Regions from separate parts of the Thermoanaerobacterium sp. RBIITD genome, predicted to be linked through region 1. Evidence: riboswitches for the same ligand, from Rfam matches in the RefSeq annotation. Region 1 holds a riboswitch; the other holds the start of a gene.
What was found. Region 1 has a riboswitch for FMN ahead of CPG45_RS06700 (bifunctional 3,4-dihydroxy-2-butanone-4-phosphate synthase/GTP cyclohydrolase II). Riboswitches for the same ligand answer to the same signal wherever they lie in the genome.
Positions count from the first base shown of each region.

Region 1 (5,427 bases):
GGTGTTAATTTTGGAACAATACATGAAAAGAGCTCTTGAGCTTGCTAAATTAGGATGGGGATATACAAATCCTAATCCACTTGTTGGAGCGGTAATCGTAAAAGACAGTAGAATAATCGGTGAGGGTTATCATGAGTATTTTGGCGGGCCACATGCAGAAATAAATGCAATAAAAAATGCAAAAGAAGATGTTAAAGGTGCTCAATTATATGTAACATTAGAGCCTTGTTGTCATCATGGGAAAACGCCACCGTGTGTCGATGCAATTATAAAATCAGGGATTCAAGATGTCTATATAGCTATGGAGGATCCTAATAGCTTTGTTTCTGGGAAAGGGATAAAGTATCTTAAAGAGGCAGGCTTAAATGTATATACAGGAATTTTAAAAAACGAAGCGCAAAAATTAAATGAAATCTTTATAAAGTATATCACAACTAAAATTCCTTATGTGATTTTAAAATCTGCAATGACTGTTGATGGCAAGATTGCAACAACTATTGGTGATTCTAAATGGATAACAAACGAAAAATCAAGAGAGCATGTCCATATGTTAAGAGGACGTGTCATGGCAATAATGGTCGGTGTTAATACGGTAATCAAAGATAATCCATACCTTACCGCGAGAATAAGAGGGTTAAAAAGTCCTACAAGGATTATAATCGATAGCCAAGGAAGAATTCCATTGGATTCAAATGTTTTATGCGATAGATCGGCAAAGACTATAATTGCAACAACTAAAAAAATGCCTGTGGATAAAATAAATAAATTAAGGAATTTGGCTATCGACATTATAATTGTCGATAGCATAGATGGAAAAGTGAATTTAAAAGAATTAATAAAAGTACTTGGAACTATGGGCATAGACAGTGTACTTATCGAAGGAGGAGGAACATTAAATTACTCGGCTTTAAAAGAAGGAATAGTCGACAAAGTCATGTTTTATATAGCACCAAAGATTATAGGTGGTAGTAATGCGTTAACACCCGTAGAAGGAAATGGAATTGATTATATAAAGGATGCGATAAAGCTTAATGATATAGAGATAACAAAGTTTGATGATGACATACTTATAACCGGATATATTGAAAAGTGGGTGTGAATTATGTTTACAGGAATAATAGAAGAGGTTGGCAAAGTCAAAAGATTACAACATGGTGATTTCACTAAATTAATAATAGAATGTGAAAAAGTCATAGATGGTACAAAAGTTGGAGATAGCATAGCTGTAAATGGAGTATGTCTTACAGTTACAAATATAGATAAAAACTTAATTACTGCGGATGTAATGCCGGAAACATTAAAGTCAAGCAATTTAGGAAGCTTAAAAAATGGAAGTATTGTTAACCTTGAAAGAGCGTTAAGTCTAACAGGGAGGCTTGGAGGTCATATTGTAACAGGTCATATAGATACAACAGGTACTATAATCAATAAAATTTTGGACATGAATGCACATATATTTAAAATAAGCATTGATGAAAGATACTCAAAGTATGTGGTAAGTAAAGGAAGCATAGCTGTTGATGGTATTAGCTTGACTGTTGTTGAAGCATCTATGAATTATTTTACAGTATCAATAATACCTCATACAGAGTCTTATACAACACTTAAACATAAAGGCGTAGGAGACAGTGTCAATATAGAAGTGGATATATTAGCAAAATATATAGAAAAAATTATTCCAAAAAGGAGTATTGAAGATTTGCTTAAAGATAATGGATTTGTGTAATTTTTATTGTATTTATTTTTAAAATATTATATAATTAATTAAGATAACTTAATAGAGTATGCCTTCAGGGATTGGTGTAATTCCATACCGGCGGTATAGCCCGCGAGCCTATGGCTGATCTGGTTAAATTCCAGAGCCGACAGTACAGTCTGGATGAAAGAAGGAGTTAATGAAAACATAGGATTTAATTTATTATAATATAGAATTTAATGTTTCAAAGCCCTGAGGTATAAATACTTCAGGGCTTTATTATATTTTTGAAGGTATATTCTTTTATAGAATTAGAAGGAGCTGATAAATTTGCTTGATGTGATTGAAGATGTTGTAAATGATATTAAAGATGGTAAAATGGTTATTGTTGTTGATGATGAAAACAGGGAAAATGAGGGCGACTTAGTCATGGCTGCAGAAAAGGTTACAGGAGAGCACATTAATTTTATGATAAAGTACGGCCGTGGTCTTGTATGTGCTCCAATGACGGAAAAGAGACTTAATGAGCTTGGAATTTACCAGATGGTTGAAAATAATACTGATCATAAAGAAACTGCTTTTACTGTATCTGTGGATTATAAGGATTGTAAAACAGGGATTTCCGCATATGAGAGAGCATTAACCATAAAAATGCTTATTGATGATAATGCTAAACCGGAGGATTTTACAAAGCCTGGACATGTATTTCCATTAAGAGCAAAAGATGGCGGTGTATTAAAAAGAGCAGGACATACAGAAGCTGCCTTTGACCTTGCAAAGCTTGCTGGCCTTAAAAGTGCCGGTGTAATATGTGAGATAATAAAAGATGATGGTACAATGGCGAGGCTTCCTGACCTTTTAGAGTTTTCTAAGAAATTTAATCTTAAAATAGTATCTATTGCGGACTTAATAGAATACAGAAGGAAAAACGAAACACTTGTAAAAAGAGTAGCTGAAGCACAGTTACCTACAAAATATGGGGATTTCAAAATAATAGGATATGAAGAAATTCTAACGGGGAAAGAACATGTGGCACTTATAAAAGGAGAGTTAACTGAAGAACCTACACTTGTGAGAGTACATTCAGAATGCTTAACAGGCGAAATAATGGGATCTTTAAGATGTGATTGTGGTGACCAGCTACATGCCGCACTAACAAAGATTGGACAGGAAGGTGGCGTTCTCCTATACCTAAGACAGGAGGGTAGAGGAATTGGCCTTATAAACAAGATAAAAGCATATCACCTTCAAGACGGTGGTCTTGATACTGTAGATGCAAATCTAAAGCTTGGATTTCCGGCGGATATGAGAGAATACGGTATAGGAGCACAGATCTTAAAAGATTTGGGCTTAAAAAAGCTTAGAATAATGACTAATAATCCTAAAAAATTAGCCGGTATATCAGGTTATGGACTTGAAATAGTAGAAAGGGTCCCTATAGAGATATGTCCAAATGATCATAATGAAAAATACCTTGAAACAAAAAAGGAAAGGATGGGCCACATCCTTCACGCTGTATGAAATCCGGACATGGGACAGTTTTCTTTCTGATTTTGTAAATGGAGACTATGATAATTTTATATATAAATTATTTGTGAGGAGAGATTAACTTGAAAATATATGAAGGCAAACTCATTGGTGAAGGTTTAAAAATAGGAATAGTTATAAGCAGGTTCAATGAATTCATAACAAATAAGCTTTTAGACGGTGCTCTAGATGCACTTAAGAGGCATGGTGTAAAAGATGACGATATAGAAATCGCCTGGACTCCCGGTGCATTTGAATTGCCTCTTATAGCGAAAAAAATGGTAATGAAAAAAAAATATGACGCCATTATTTCACTTGGTGCAGTAATAAGAGGAGATACGCCACATTTTGATTATGTTGCAAATGAAGTATCAAAGGGAATTGCAAAAGTTTCGATTGATTTTGATACACCTGTTATATTTGGCGTACTTACGACAGATACGATTGAACAGGCGATTGTAAGGTCTGGTACAAAAGCTGGTAATAAAGGTTTTGATGCTGCAGTTTCGGCGATAGAGATGGCAAATTTATTAAAAGAATATAATACTACCGTACTATGAACTTTCTATTTGATATGATATTTACAGAATATCAGATGTAGGTTTTATAAAAATGGATAAAAAGTATGTTACAGTTGTAGGGAGTAATCAAATTTTGGGCCACACATATTTAATGCTGGCCAGATGCTAAAATTAACAAAAAATGTAAATAATGAATATGATGATGAAAGCAAACAAATTTAAACCTCCTATTAGGAGGTTTTTCATTTTAAATTATTTTTATTTCCAAGATGGCACGATTCCGGCTTTTTGAAGTGTTTTAAATAAAACCACGAACACGGGCCCCATTATAAGGCCTAAACCGCCAAAAAGCTTTGCACCAATAAACATAGAGAGAAGCGTTACAAGTGGGTGGAGACCTATGCTTTTTCCTACAATTTTTGGCTCTATGATTTGCCTTACAACTGTTACGAAACCTAAGAGTATTAATAAATATATTCCTATCATATAGTTTTTAGTAAGTATGTTATATAAAGCCCATGGCACTAGAACTGAACCAGAACCCAAAACAGGTAGTATATCGACGAAACTAACTATCAAGCCTAATAAAAATGCATAATCAAATCCAATGATAGTCAGGCCTATTGAAACTTCCATAAATGTTATAAACATTATGATTATTTCAGCCCTTAAAAAACCAATAAGTGTTTGAAATAGTTCGATTTTTATGTAATTTGCGTGTTTAGTCCAGACGGATGGGAATTGTCTTTTAAAAAAATTGATTATCATCCATTTATCCTTGCTTAAGAAGTATGTTGAAACAATTGTTATAAGCGTCATAAAGAATAAATTTGGTAACTTTGCAGCTAAACTTAAAAGCCATGAAGCTATGTTTTTTGCAATGATAGATATATTATTCAGAATTGACTGAAGGTTATTCTCAAAAAATGTTGTAATGTTTGGTGGCAATGTAATGTAATATCTTCTGATCCTATCTATCGTATCAGGTATAATCAAATCGAAATTTTTTGTATACTTTGGTGCGTATTCTGCAAGCGTATTGAGCTCAAAAATCAGTTGTGTTATCAAAAGTGTAATTAAAAGGCCTATTATTGCAATCAACATAAATATCAGTAAGATAGAAGAAATTCCTCGCGGTATTCTTAATTTCTTTTCAAAAAATTCGACGGCTGGATCAATAAGAATAGCTAAAAATAATGCAATTGCGAAGGGCATCAAAAAAGGAATTAATTTAAATGCCAACAGGTAAAAAGCAATTACTACAACCAAAATAGTTAACATGTCCTTTAAATTACTGCCATATTTTGAGATAAATTCTTTCACCTCGATCCCTCCTTACAATAATTATAATATGACAAAAAGCTTATGTCTACTATTAATAAATAAAATCCGGTATTTCCGGATTTTATTGGGCGGTTTTTATTTTTATTTCGTATGATTTTTTTGCTATTTCGGACTGTGATATAACACCCTTTTCAATTAGAAGCTCAATTAGAGATGTAATTGCAAGTGTGTTTTTATACTCTGTATCTTTTATATTGGCAAGTTCTAAAATATATTTAATTTCGTTCATGCAATACCCCCCTTAACTATTAGATATTTTAATTATTGACATATTTTATTAGAATATACATATTAATATTTATTGGTTTTTAATTTTTGAATTAGTATTTGGTACTTCAA
Region 1 is NZ_LT906662.1:1,446,979-1,452,405, forward strand. It holds gene ribD (bifunctional diaminohydroxyphosphoribosylaminopyrimidine deaminase/5-amino-6-(5-phosphoribosylamino)uracil reductase RibD) at 11-1,099, shown strand; gene CPG45_RS06695 (riboflavin synthase) at 1,103-1,726, shown strand; FMN riboswitch at 1,783-1,895, shown strand; gene CPG45_RS06700 (bifunctional 3,4-dihydroxy-2-butanone-4-phosphate synthase/GTP cyclohydrolase II) at 2,027-3,217, shown strand; gene ribH (6,7-dimethyl-8-ribityllumazine synthase) at 3,307-3,783, shown strand; gene ytvI (sporulation integral membrane protein YtvI) at 4,003-5,067, opposite strand; gene CPG45_RS17005 (hypothetical protein) at 5,150-5,317, opposite strand.

Region 2 (14,784 bases), 860 kb from region 1:
AAATGCAAGACCGTCAAGGGAAGACACACCAACAATAGGTACACTCAATGCCTGTGCAAGCCCCTTTGCTGTAGCAGCTCCAATTCTAAGCCCTGTAAACGAACCGGGTCCTTCGCATACTGCAATATGCGTTATTTCTTCTTTTTTTGTTTCAGCCATTTTAAGTATTTCATCGATCATAGGCATTAATATTACCGAATGCCTTAAATGATTTATTGAAAATTCACCTATTACACCTTCTTCATCAACAATAGCGACGGTGGCTGTCTTTGAGGAAGAATCTATAGCAAGTATCTTCATCATTTCATCTCCTTAAGTATATCTTCATACTTTTTCCCGCAAGGCGCAATTTCTATAACTCTTTCATCATCGGTAGAACCTGAATCTATATGTACGTAAAGATATTCTTTGGGAATAAGCGGTTTTATTTTTTCAGGCCACTCTATAACACAAACACCATTGCCGTAAAAATACTCCTCATAACCTATATCGTATAATTCCGTATAATCCTCTATCCTGTAAACATCAAAATGGTATAATGGTGTATTGCCCATATGTTCATTCACAATCATAAATGTCGGGCTTGTCACATAATCTAAAATCCCCATACCTTTTGCAATACCTTTTGTTAAAACAGTTTTACCGGTACCGAGATTTCCTGAAAGTAATACTATATCACCTTTTTTTAATAATTTTCCTAGTTTAACACCCAAATTTTCGGTTTCTTTAGCATTTTTTGTTGCAATTTTTATTTTCATATTTTACACCACCATAAATTTTATACAATTATTATATACCAAGTATAACACAAATCAAACGCATAGTATGCCAATAAAAAAAGCGGATAAAATCCGCCATTTTAAATAATTCTTAATTTACATATGCAACATTGGTGAAAGCTTTTTGTATATAAGGAATGTAATAAGCGATAGTACAAGTCCTTTTAGTATATTAAATGGAAATATGCCATATGATATGAGTGTCTTCAAATCAACAATATGACTATTGGCAGTTTTTCCCATCCCGATAATGGCACTTAGCGGCCATCCCATAATTTTTTGATATAACGGCAAAAATACATAATAATTGAGTATTGAACCTGCAAAAGCCATGGCAATTGTTCCAACCAGCATTGCAATTAATGCAACTTTTTTCGATTTATTTTTCTTGTAGATAGTTCCTACAGTATAAACAAATATTGAGCCTACAATAAAATTTGCGATCTCTCCGATACCACCTGTCTGGCTTACAGGTAAATGTATTACGTTTTTAACAATCTCTACAAAAATACCATATATGGGTCCTAATGCAAAGGATGCTAAAAGCGGTGGTATATCGCTGAAATCGAATTTTAGAAAACTGGGAAATAATGGTACCTGGAACTCAAGGTACATAAGTACAAATGCAATTGCCGACAATAACCCCACAGTTACTATTACTCTTGTTTTACTATACTCCATAATAACCCCTCCATATCAAAAATCCTGAAGAATATATCTTCAGGATTTTGTATCACAATAAAAATAAAATCTTCTTTCCTCCAGACTTTACTGTCGGCCTTGGAATCACACCAAGTCCACCGCTTCCGCGGGTCGCGGGCTTGCTTTTGCTTACCGCCGGTCGGGAATTTCACCCTGCCCTGAAGATATTCTTTATTATTTATTTATTTCAACATATATTTTTTCACAAAAATATCATTTTGTCAAGATAATTTTTATCCTTCCTTTAAGAATTCTAATTCAATCAACTTTTTATAACAGTCCCTGCTCTTCCAGAAAGTGCATCAGAAGCCTTTTCCAATGATGTTATTATCGCTTTTCTTCCAGGTTTTGATTTTGCAAATCTTATGGAAGCCTTTACTTTCGGCAACATGCTACCCGGTACAAATTGGCCTTCATCTAAATATTTTTGTGCTTCTTCTACAGAAATCTCACCGAGTGCTTTTTCATTAGGTTTTTTATAATTGATATAGACTTTTTCAACAGCGGTAAGTATCAAAAGAATATCTGCATTTATATCCTCCGCAAGTTTTTCAGATGCAAGGTCTTTATCAATAACAGCGGCAACTCCCCTCAAGCTTCCATTTTCTCTAATAACAGGTATACCACCGCCACCTGCTGTTATTACTATAACACCATTATTCTCAAGAAGTTTTATCGTTTTAAGTTCTACGATCTCTTTAGGGTCAGGTGATGCAACTACTCTTCTATAACCTCTTCCACTGTCTTCTACCATTTCATAGCCCTTGCACTTTTTAAGTATTTCGGCTTCTTCTTTTGAATAAAATGGTCCTATTGGTTTTGTTGGTTTCAAAAAAGCCGGATCATTTTTATCAACTACAACCTGTGTAACAATTGTTGCAACATCTCTATCTATATTTCTCTCCTTAAAAACTTCTCCAAGGCATTGCTGTATCATATATCCTATCATACCTTGACTTTCAGCACCACATACATCAAATGGCATGGCAGGTATTACATTTGAAGCTGTTTCATTTTGTATTACAATATTACCAACCTGCGGGCCATTTCCATGTGTTATTATGATAGAATAGCCTTTTTCTATTATATCTACAATATATCCTGCTGTCCTTTTAACGACATCAAGCTGAGCTTCCGCAGTAGGCGGAGTATTTTTATCCTGCAAAGCATTTCCCCCAAGTGCTATAACTACTTTTTCCTCCATGTTATCCTCCTACATAAGCAATTAATAACATTCTACATTATATCATTTTATTCATGTTTTGAATAGTAGAAAAATAAATATCCGAACACATATTGCTCGGATATCTTCTTATAAATTTATAGCATTGTAGCAAGCATTACAGCCTTTATCGTATGTTTTCGATTTTCAGCTTCATCCCATACCCTCGATTGTTTTCCTTCTATTACATCAAGTGTCACTTCCTGACCCTTTATCGCCGGTAAACAATGAAGGAATATAGTATCATCTCTTCCCGTCTTTCTCATTAAATCTTCATTAACCTGAAATGGCCTTAGCAATGCTTCTCTTTCCTTCTGTTTGGCTTCTTCCCCCATCGATGCCCATACATCAGTATATATAGCATGTGCACCATCTACACCTTCACCAGGTACATCTGTTATTGTAAAAGTAGCTCCATTCTCCTTTGCCATTTCTTTTACTTCATTTATGTATGCATCAGATGGCCATAGCTCCTTTGGAGAATTTATGACGTAGTCCATACCCATCTTTGCACACCCAATCGCTAATGTATTTGCCATATTATTTCTTCCATCGCCGACAAACACTAACTTAGTGCCCTTAAGAAATCCAAACTCCTCTTCGACAGTCATGAGGTCTGCTAAAACCTGTGTTGGATGATATTCATCAGTTAGTCCATTGAATACTGGTATACCAGAATATTTTGCAAGTGCTTCAACAGTGCTTTGCTTAAAACCCCTAAATTCTATTGCATCAAACATCCTTCCAAGGACTCTTGCAGTGTCTTCTATTGATTCTTTCGCACCAAGCTGAATATCATCTGTCGACAAAAATACTGGATATCCACCTTCCTCACCAAAAGCCGTCTCAAATGCACATCTCGTCCTTGTTGAACGCTTTTCAAATATCAGCGCAATTGTTTTACCAAGAAATCTCTGATGAACAATCCCTGCTCTTCTTTCAGCTTTTACTTCTTTCGCAATGTCAAGAAGGTATCTTATCTCTTGCGGCGTATAGTCTTTTAATGTTAATAAGCATCTGCCTTTTAAATTAAATGCCATTTATTTTCCTCCTTATGTATTCATCTACTTAATTTTATATTATTAATAATTCATAGTAAAGACTTTATGCTTTATATACTATTTCACCATTTATAAATACATATTTAGTCTTTGTTTTTATTTCAATCGGGCTTCCATCAAAAACCGCAATATCGGCGTCTTTGCCCTTTTCAATGCTTCCAACTCTATCAGATATACCTACAATCTTTGCGGGATTTATCGTTATTGCCTTCAAAGCCTCCATCTCATCCATTCCTTCTTTTACTGCAAGTCCAGCACATATTGGTAGATAATTTAGTGGTATCACCGGATGATCTGTCATAATTGCCACATCTAGGCCTGCTTTTGATAAGATTCCCGGTGTCTTAAATGTAAGATTTATAAGTTCTATCTTTGACCTCTCAGAAAGAGATGGCCCAACAATTACTTTTGCATTTTCCTTTACGAGATAATCTGCGATTAGGTGTCCTTCTGTACAATGGTCAAGTGTTATATCAACATTAAATTCCTTCGCAATCCTTAGTGCCGTAAATATATCATCAGCTCTATGGGCATGAGCCTTTAGAGGTATTTCATGCTTTAATACTTTTACTAAAGCCTCAAGTCCCAAATCCCTACTAGGTCTTTTCTCATCATCATCAGCATACTTCTCCATATTTTCCATATATTCCTGTGCTTTTATAAGTTCTTGTCTTAATAATGCTGCAACAGCCATTCTTGTAGTCGGCATTTTATGTTGTTCATTGTATACCGTCTTTGGATTTTCGCCAAAGGCAACTTTAACTGCTACAGGTGCCTTTATTATCATATCATCTATTCTTTTACCATATGTTTTTATCGCCGCAAATTGTCCTCCTATTACATTGGCACTACCAGGCCCTGTAACTGCAGTCGTTACACCAGCTTCGTATGCTTCTTCAAAGTATTTATCCATTGGATTTATCCCGTCGATAGCCCTCATCTGTGGTGTTATAGGATCCGTTGCCTCGTTTCCATCAGCGCCCTCAAATCCCATGGCATTTTCCCACATTCCGAGATGGCAATGAGCATCAATCATACCAGGCATAACAGTAAGACCAGTAACATCAATCACATCAGCATCTAGTGGTGCAATAATATCTTCACCTACATCAAGAATTTTACCATCATCTATAAGTACATCTGCTTTATCATAATTTTTACCTGCCATTGTCAGGACTTTTCCACCTTTTAAAAGATACATTATGTATACCCCCTCAGTGTTTAAGCGCAATGTTATTTTTGCGCCATTAAATGATTTTTCTTGATAAAAGAATCTTAAAAATATTATATCATACAATGAAATGAAATCCATGAAATGATTATCAACATGTGATATAATTTTATTAGCCTTCTTGTGAGAAGAGGTGCATGCCATAAATAATATTATTTTCCATCTACCTAACTATAATATTAAAATTCGTGATATTGTAAACATCATTTATTATAATCTCTTAATTTTTTCATTACCTTATCCTTATTATATAATCCTATAGTAAATAATAATATCGCTATTATTGAGATTATTATAGCTATAGTATAGTTTTTAATTTCCAAGTTTGCACCGATATATGCCGAAATTACAATCCCAGGCAATCTAGCTATAAGTGTTATTATAAAGAAATTAATGAATTTAACAGGTGTTAAACCGGCTATATATGATAGAGCATCCTTAGGAAGTCCTGGTAAAAAAAACAAAAGAAATAATACAAATTCGCCTTTTTCATTGTTTATAATATAATCAAATTTATTTAGCTTTTCCTCTGATAATAAGTTTCTTACAAAGTCAAACCCTAGCAATCGTGCAACAATAAAACATATTAAAGAACCAATGGTAATACCAACTATCGAATATATAGATCCAAAAAATGTGCCGTAGAGATACCCGCCTGCAATCTGGACTACTTCGCCTGGTATCACAAATATCACGACCTGAATTATTTGTATCGCAATAAAAATTAATATACCAACAGTGCCGAAATTTTTTATCCATCTTTCAAATTTTACTGGATTTTTTAAAAGATATGTCAAGTCTTTACCATATGTCAGCAAAATCCACACAAATAAGAAGATAAATGCAATTATCAATATCCCATTTAATATCAATTTTCTTTTGTCTTTTTTCACGGGATTACCCTCCAATTTTTATTATTATATAAACATTGTATTATTATCAATGTCTTTAAATCTACTTTCATCGTATGGCATAGCTGATTTTACATTTACTATTTTTATTTCAGGATATCTTAAAGCAGTCAAGTATCCACCAAATACACAACCTGTATCAATATTTACGGTTTTATTTGTAAATCGCGGCTCTTTAACTGGTGTATGCCCATAAACAACAAAAGAACTTCCCTTATACCTTTTTGCCCAATCAAGCCTTACTGGTGTTCCATCAAGATTTTTCTCACCAGTTATATCACCATATAAGACAAACTGTTTAACCTTATTCCCATAGTATCCGATATAATCTTCACGTATTCCAGCATGTGCAACGACAAGTTTTCTATTGTCAAGTATGAGGTATAGTGGTGCACTTTCGTATAGTTCAGTAAAATGAGCTATAATTATTTGCCTTGTTGTCTCATTTAATTCATTAATTTCGGCAACGGTTGTCTCAAGTCCATGTATTATCTTAACTTTATGGTTTAAAAAATACCTATAAAGTTTATTGCAATGATTTCCAGGTATATACAAAGCATTGCCACTCTTTACATTTTTATAAACTAATTCTATGACACCGACGGAATCCGGCCCTCTGTCTGTTATATCACCAAGAAAAACAAGTTTTCTGCCACTAGGGTGCGTATATACATCATCTTTTAATTTATACCCTAACATATCAATCAGTTTTATTAATTCATCATAACATCCATGAACATCGCCAATAATATCATACGCCGTCAAATTAATACCTCCATAAAGAAATAATATTCTTTATTATTATTCCTCTTTTTAAAAAAGTAATATATAAGTTATATGAACATTATATTTTTTACAAAATATAACATCAATTATATTATAATATAGATTACTTAATAGTTGCAATAAAACTTAAAATAGCAGGTTGTTTTACTCACCTGCTAATCAATGGTCAATTTTTTATGCTATAATTAATGTCAAAATTTTGTAATAATAAAACACACATGCACCTTTTATTTCATTGAAAGGGATATTCTATTTCTATCAATATCTACATCAAGAACTTTCACTTTTACAATATCACCTACAGATACTACATCTAATGGATGTTTAATATAATTTTGTGACATCTCCGATATATGAACGAGCCCATCAGTGTGCACACCTATATCAACAAAGCATCCGAAATCAACAACATTTCTGACTGTACCCATAAGCTCCATACCAGGTTTTAGCTGTTCTATTGTCATTACATCTGACATAAGTATAGGTTTTGGAAGCTCTTCTCTAGGGTCTCTTCCGGGTTTTTTCAGCTCATTTACGATATCTTTTAAAGTTGGTAAGCCTATTTCATATTCTTCTGAGATTTTATTTAACCCATAATCTTCAAGTCTATGAGCAAATTCCCTCAAATTATTAGAATTTAATTCATCTTTTTTATATTTAAACTTTTCAAGTAGTGTATCTAATACTTCATATCTTTCGGGGTGAACTCCTGTCGAATCAAAGATATTATCGCCATTAATTATCCTTAAAAAGCCAGCACATTGAGTAAACGCAGCTTCCCCAAGCCTTTTTACTTTTTTCAGCTGTTTTCGGTCTTTAAATACGCCAATTTCGTTGCGATATTCAACTATATTCTTAGCAATAGATGAATTTATTCCAGATACATATTTTAAAAGTGATACAGATGCCGTATTTAAATCCACACCAACGCTATTAACACAATCCTCGACAACTCCATTTAGTGCCTCACCGAGCATTTTTTGATTTACATCATGCTGATACTGTCCAACACCTATCGATTTTGGATCAATCTTCACAAGTTCTGCAAGCGGATCCTGTAGCCTCCTCGCCATTGATATTGCTCCTCTTAAGCTTACATTGATATCAGGAAATTCCTCCGTTCCAAGTTCTGATGCAGAATAAACCGATGCACCTGCTTCATTTACGATGACATGTTTCAATGACATATCTAACTCTTTAATAAGATCTGCTATGAATTGCTCACTTTCTCGTGATGCTGTACCATTTCCAAGAGATATTAGACCTACATTGTACTTCTCAATTAAATCTTTTAATACCTTTTTAGCACCTTCAATGTCATTTTGCGGTGGTGTGGGATATACCGTTGCAGTATCGAGAAGCTTGCCTGTCACATCAACTACTGCTATTTTACATCCCGTCCTATACGCAGGGTCAAATCCCATTACAACATACCCTTTTACAGGAGGTTGTAGGAGAAGGCTTTTTAGGTTTTGCTTAAATACGCTGATGGCCTTTTCTTCTGCCTTTTCTGTTAGTGTATTTCTAATGTCTCTTTCTATAGATGGTGATATAAGCCTTTTGTATGAATCATTTATAGCATTTATATGATATTCCTTAAAAATTGAATCATTTTTGACATTAGAAGTTATTATGTCATTTATTATCTTGTTAGTATCTACATCAATTTTCACTGAAATAAATTTTTCTCTCTCAGCCCTATTAATAGCCAAAATTCTATGTGATGGTATTTTTTTAACAGCCTCTTTATAGTCATAGTACATCTCATACGGTGATTTTTCTTCTTTCAAAGCTTCTGTTATTATTAATCCATTATTCCACGTGTAATCCCTTATGTATTTTCTTATTTCCGCATTATCTGAAATATCTTCAGCTATTATATCCTGTGCTCCCTGATAGACTTCTTCAATAGTTTGCACATTTTCATTTAAATATTTCAATGCATAATCTTCTGGATTGCCTTCTTTTATGTTTCCATCGGCAATCAATTTAGCTAATCCTTCTAGACCTTTTTCTTTCGCAATAGTTGCCCTTGTTCGTCTTTTGGGTCTGAATGGTCTATATATATCATCAATTTCTTGTAGTGTTTTGCTATTTTCGATTTTTGTTTTTATGTCATCAGTAAGTTTTCCTTGCTCATCGATTAATCTTATTGTATCCTGCTTTTTCTCTTCAAGATTTCTCAAATATGTAAGCCTATCATAAAAATTTCTTAGAACTTCGTCAGAAAGGCTTCCTGTCACTTCTTTTCTGTATCTTGCAATAAATGGTATCGTATTACCTTCATCAATAAGCTTTATAGTATTTAGAACCTGAAAATCCTTTAAATTAAACTCCTGTTTTAAAGTCAAGGTTATCCTATCCATATAATTCTCCTTTATTCTTATATTAAAAGGGATATCAAATGATATCCCTTATGATACTTGCTGCTTCAAATACGCATTGATAAATTCGTCAATATCCCCATCCATTACGGCATTGACATTCCCTACTTCATAATTCGTCCTATGGTCTTTTACAAGTGTATACGGTTGAAATACATAGGACCTTATTTGGTTTCCCCATCCTGCTTCTTTGTGTTCACCTTTTAGGTCATCTATCTTTTCTTTCTGCTCCTTTATCATAAGGTCCATCAATTTTGCCTTAAGCATCTTCATTGCTGTCTCCTTGTTGGATATCTGGGAACGCTCTGATTGACATTGAACGATAATTCCCGTTGGTAAATGCGTTATCCTTATGGCTGATTCAGTCTTATTGACATGCTGGCCACCGGCACCTGATGACCTGTAGGTATCTACTTTTAAATCTTCTGGTCTAATATCTACATGGATGTCGTCATCTATCTCAGGTAAAACTTCAACAAGTGCAAAAGATGTATGCCTTCTACCAGCTGCATCGAATGGAGATATCCTGACTAATCTGTGGACACCAGCTTCACATTTAAGGTATCCGTATGCAAAAGCACCTTTTACCATTATAGTGACATTTTTAACACCTGCATCATCACCGGGCAGATAATCTACTGTTTCAACTTCATAATTTTTTTGAGTAGCCCACCTCATATACATGCGTAAGAGCATCTCTGTCCAATCCTGTGCTTCTGTACCACCTGCACCAGCATGTATAGAAAGTATAGCATTGCTTCTGTCATAAGGTCCACTTAAAAGTGTCTTTATCTTCATCTCTTTTATCCTTTTATCAAGCTCTTTATACTCATGTTCAACCTCATGTGTAAGTGATTCATCATCTTCTTCAAGCCCTAATTCTATCAATGCATTTAAATCTTCCCAAGCTTTTACAAGTGAATTATATTCTGATATAAGCTCTTTTAAGTCTTTAGATTTTTTAGATAGCTCCTGAGATTTCTTAAGGTCATTCCAGAAATCTGGATCTGCCATCTTTTTATCTATTTCTGCAACTTCTCTTTTGGCACCTTCTATGTCAAAGAGAAGCCCCCATTTCGTTTATAGTGTTTATCATATTTGCAACTTCTGCTTTATAATCCTCTAACACCACGTCATCTCCTTTATCTATTTGATAATAATACAGGACACGAAACCATCTCCTGCCTAGATTTTTACTATAGATTTGCACCACAGCATTTTTTATATTTTTTGCCACTGCCACATGGACATGGATCATTTCTGCCGACTTTTTTCTTCTTCACAATAGGCTTTCTAGGTTCATTATTGCCGCCTTGGCTCGTTGCTACAGGCTTTGCAACCTGTTCCCTATGTGGCATATTGTCATTCTTTATCTCTATATGGTAGAGGAATTTTACAGTATCTTCCTGTATAGAGTTTACTAAATCTTCAAACATATCAAATCCGATTTTTTTATACTCTATAACAGGATCAATCTGTCCATATGCTCTTAAGCCAATTCCTTGGCGCAGTTGGTCCATCTCATCAATGTGATCCATCCATTTTGTATCAACGACTTTCAAGAGTACAACTCTTTCTATTTCTCTCATCTGTGGACCAATCTGTTGTTCTTTTCTTTCATACTGCCTTACAGCTTCTTCATAAATTATATCTGTAAGCATTTCCTTATCGAGTCTTCCAAAATCTACATCTATTACTACACTATCTTTTTCTAAGAATAAATCATAAAGGTGGTTTAAAAGTCCATCAATATCCCATTCCTCGGGATATTTGCTACCAGCAGTATATATCTCAACATTTCTCTTTATTATTTCTTTTACCATGTCAAGGATGTACTGCCTTAAATCTTCACCTTCCAAGACTTTTCTTCTCTCTTTATATATTATTTCCCTTTGTTTATTCATTACATCATCATATTCAAGGACATTTTTCCTGACATCAAAGTTTATTCCTTCAACTTTTTTCTGTGCCTGTTCAATCTGTTTAGTCAAAATCTTATGCTCAATAGGCTGGTCATCTTCTATCCCAAGAGTATTCATCATGTTTTTAATTCTTTCTGAGCCAAAGAGTCTCATAAGGTCATCCTCTAGGGATATATAAAACTTTGATTCGCCAGGGTCCCCTTGACGTCCTGAACGCCCTCTTAACTGATTATCAATTCTTCTTGATTCATGTCTTTCGGTTCCTATTATATAAAGACCGCCGAGCTTAACGACTTCTTCGTGTTCTTTCTCGGTTTCTTTCCTCATCTCGCTTAACAGTTCCTGGTATCTTTGTCTTGCCTTTATTAGTTCCTCACTTTTTAATGGGCCATAACCAGATGCTTCTGAAATGTCCTCAGGGGAGTACCCTTCTTCGATCATTTTCTTCTTTGCAAGAAATTCAGGATTGCCACCAAGGATGATATCTGTACCACGTCCAGCCATATTTGTCGCGATTGTGACAGCACCTTTTCTACCTGCCTGTGCTATGATTTCTGCTTCTTTTTCGTGGTATTTAGCATTTAAAACCTGGTGCTTAACACCAAGCTTTTTAAGCATATTACTTAATTTCTCAGATTTTTCTATTGTAATGGTGCCAACAAGTACAGGCTGTCCTTTTTTATGGTGCTCTAATATATCCTCTACAACCGCTTTAAATTTTGCATCCTCTGTCTTATAAATTACATCAGAATCATCTACTCTTATCATTTCTTTGTTTGTTGGTATCACAACAACATCAAGTCCATATATTGCTCTAAATTCCTGCTCTTCTGTCTGTGCTGTACCAGTCATACCTGCAAGCTTATCGTACATCCTGAAATAATTCTGGAATGTTATAGTTGCAAGAGTTTTGCTCTCTCTTTCAACTTTAACACCTTCTTTTGCTTCTATCGCCTGGTGAAGTCCTTCACTGTATCTTCTTCCAAACATAAGCCTCCCGGTAAATTCGTCGACAATTATAACCTCACCATCTTTTACAACATAATCTTTATCTCTTTTCATTATTGCATGTGCTTTTAATGCCTGGTTGATATGATGAGAAATCTCAATATTCTCAAGGTCAGCTAAGTTTTTTAGATTGAAAAATTTCTCTGCCTTTGAGACACCCTTTTCCGTTAAACTTACAGCATGTGCCTTCTCATCTATTGTATAGTCTTCTTCATTTTTAAGTGTCCTTACAAAAGTATCTGCTTGTTTGTATAAATCAGTTGATTTTTCTCCAACACCTGAAATGATAAGAGGTGTTCTTGCCTCATCAATCAATATGCTGTCGACTTCATCGACGATAGCATAGTTAAGATGTCTTTGTACCATTTCCTCCTTGTAAATAACCATGTTGTCTCTCAAATAATCAAAGCCGAATTCGTTATTTGTTCCATAAGTTATATCTGCAGCATATGCTCTTTTTCTCTCATCTGAATCCATATCATGAAGAATAACACCAACGCTCATGCCAAGGAACTCATAGATTTTTCCCATCCAGTCACGGTCCCTTTTTGCTAGGTAATCATTGACTGTTACGATGTGAACACCTTTCCCTTCGAGGGCATTTAAATAAGCCGGAAGTGTTGCAACAAGCGTTTTGCCTTCGCCTGTCTTCATCTCGGCTATCCTACCTTGATGTAGTACTATACCGCCTATTACCTGGACTCTGAAGTGCTTCATCTTCAAAGTTCTCCATGCAGCTTCTCTAACTACTGCAAAAGCTTCTGGTAATAAGTCATCAAGTGTTTCACCATTTTTTAGTCTATCTTTAAATTCCTGTGTTTTTGCTCTTAATTCATCATCAGAAAGCTTTGACATTTCTTCATCATATGACAAAACCTTATCGGCTATCGGTTCGATCCTCTTAACTTCCTTCTCACTATAGTTGCCAAATAATTTTTCTAAAACTCCTAACATTTAATCACCTTCTCAAGGTTAGTATCAATCAAATATATATTATAACATTTTATTATATTTATATCAATAAAAGAAAAATCTGCTGACTTCAATCAGCAGAATGTGCTTTTATGTACTCTCCATATCTTTTATCAGCTTTACTTATGTGATTTATAAGCCAATCAACTAATTTACGGTTTAATGTAGTTATAATTGAGACATTGACACCATTTTCTTTTATATCTTTCTCTATTTCTTTTATATCATCTACAAATTTCTCATGTAGTTTTTTATGTATAGGTAGTTCAGGGTACTTATACTTTTCAAGAAGTCTTTCTTCATCTCCAAAATGTTTTACGGTATATTGCTTCAAAAAGCCAATTATTTCGTAAACTTTCTCCTGTCCCTGCTGTCTCATACAGGCATCAAAAACATCATTTACCCTTTTAAACAGTTCCTTATGCTCTTCATCTATCATCTCTATGCCAACAGATAAAGTATCCTGCCATTTAATCATAACAACTCCTCCTCTCATACTTATACATTATACTTAGGAAATATACTTGACAATGGCATGATTAATATTATTATGATAACCATCATATGCACCTTATTCTATCAAAAATCCCTTTGCTTTAAGCTCTTTTTCTATCCTGTCCAAAGTTTCCTTAGAATCCGCTTCTATCGTATGCAAGTGAATACCTTCTGTTAGTGATGATAGAAGTGATGCCTTACCATCCTTCAAACATTCCATAAATTTTTCTACATCATACCTTGATGAAAGCATCAAAAGTCCTTTTAATTCACCATAATAAGGATGTTCTACAATTACATCTAAGACCTTCCCACCGTTATCTACAATAATATTTAATTCTTCTTCTGTCCTATCATAGTAATGTTTGCTGGCTATCACTCGCTTTAGCTTGCTTTTTTCTAATACATCAAGAACATATCCCTGTGGTGTCGATAAAACCTTTAAACCTTCTGCCCTTAATATTGCTATATCTTGAACGATAACCTGTCTTGTAACATCCATCATTGATGCTAAAGACGTGCCTTTAATAGGCCCTTTGGTATTTTTTAGGATTTCTTTAATTTTATTTCTTCTTTCAAAAGTATTCATAAAAAGATGCATCTCCTTCTAATGAATGATGCAGTTATTACTAAATCAAGAATGTACTCTTTTAACACCTTTAACCATAGCATTTGTGACCATCAAAAAAATACCCGATGCGATAAAAAGATCGCCAATGCTAAAAGTCTTTGGAAGCGGATATGGCTTAGGCAGCACAAGTACATCTGCCAAAAATTTAAGTCTTGTTGCTGATGTCATGGCTTGATGCGTAGGAACGATGTTTTTTTGCAATGTCGGTATTAAATTATTCAGCCCCGCCTCTTTCAGTGCATTTAAAGAAACAGGCATCCTTCCTCCATTTGCAAATATAACTATAAAATTTAAAATGATCCCAACTGTAATTATCATCATATACTTATTATGTCTATTATACCATAATCCGAAAAACAACATAAGATAGTCAAGGAAATGTATATATGCCCTATATGTCATAATAATTGGAAATCTATCGGTTAAATTTAATACTCCAAATTCCAATGCAAATCCAAGTATAAAAAAAATAGGCTTCTTTATGTCTATTTCTGCGATACCGCTGATTTTACCTCTTCTTATTAATCCATATATCAATGATGCACCAAGAGAATCAAAAATCATGCTTAAAATCCTCCTTATTCTTTTCATATGCTTTCTTAAAAAGATTTATTATCCTTGGGCTAAACTGTGTGCCTTCACTATCAACTATTATCTTATATGCTTCATCTCTTGTATAT
Region 2 is NZ_LT906662.1:586,653-601,436, forward strand. It holds gene tsaB (tRNA (adenosine(37)-N6)-threonylcarbamoyltransferase complex dimerization subunit type 1 TsaB) at 1-300, opposite strand, end outside; gene tsaE (tRNA (adenosine(37)-N6)-threonylcarbamoyltransferase complex ATPase subunit type 1 TsaE) at 300-758, opposite strand; gene CPG45_RS02860 (ECF transporter S component) at 876-1,460, opposite strand; FMN riboswitch at 1,525-1,651, opposite strand; gene arcC (carbamate kinase) at 1,744-2,685, opposite strand; gene argF (ornithine carbamoyltransferase) at 2,802-3,743, opposite strand; gene CPG45_RS02875 (amidohydrolase) at 3,808-4,965, opposite strand; gene CPG45_RS02880 (TVP38/TMEM64 family protein) at 5,199-5,888, opposite strand; gene prpE (bis(5'-nucleosyl)-tetraphosphatase PrpE) at 5,913-6,671, opposite strand; gene CPG45_RS02890 (Tex family protein) at 6,920-9,058, opposite strand; one part of gene prfB (peptide chain release factor 2) at 9,107-10,135, opposite strand; one part of gene prfB (peptide chain release factor 2) at 10,137-10,205, opposite strand; gene secA (preprotein translocase subunit SecA) at 10,273-12,960, opposite strand; gene CPG45_RS02905 (bacteriohemerythrin) at 13,049-13,456, opposite strand; gene CPG45_RS02910 (transcription repressor NadR) at 13,550-14,062, opposite strand; gene CPG45_RS02915 (DUF5317 domain-containing protein) at 14,108-14,668, opposite strand; gene CPG45_RS02920 (HD-GYP domain-containing protein) at 14,658-14,784, opposite strand, start outside.
Region 2: it holds a riboswitch for FMN, as region 1 does, so the genes downstream of both, CPG45_RS02860 (ECF transporter S component) here and CPG45_RS06700 (bifunctional 3,4-dihydroxy-2-butanone-4-phosphate synthase/GTP cyclohydrolase II) in region 1, are expected to answer to the same signal.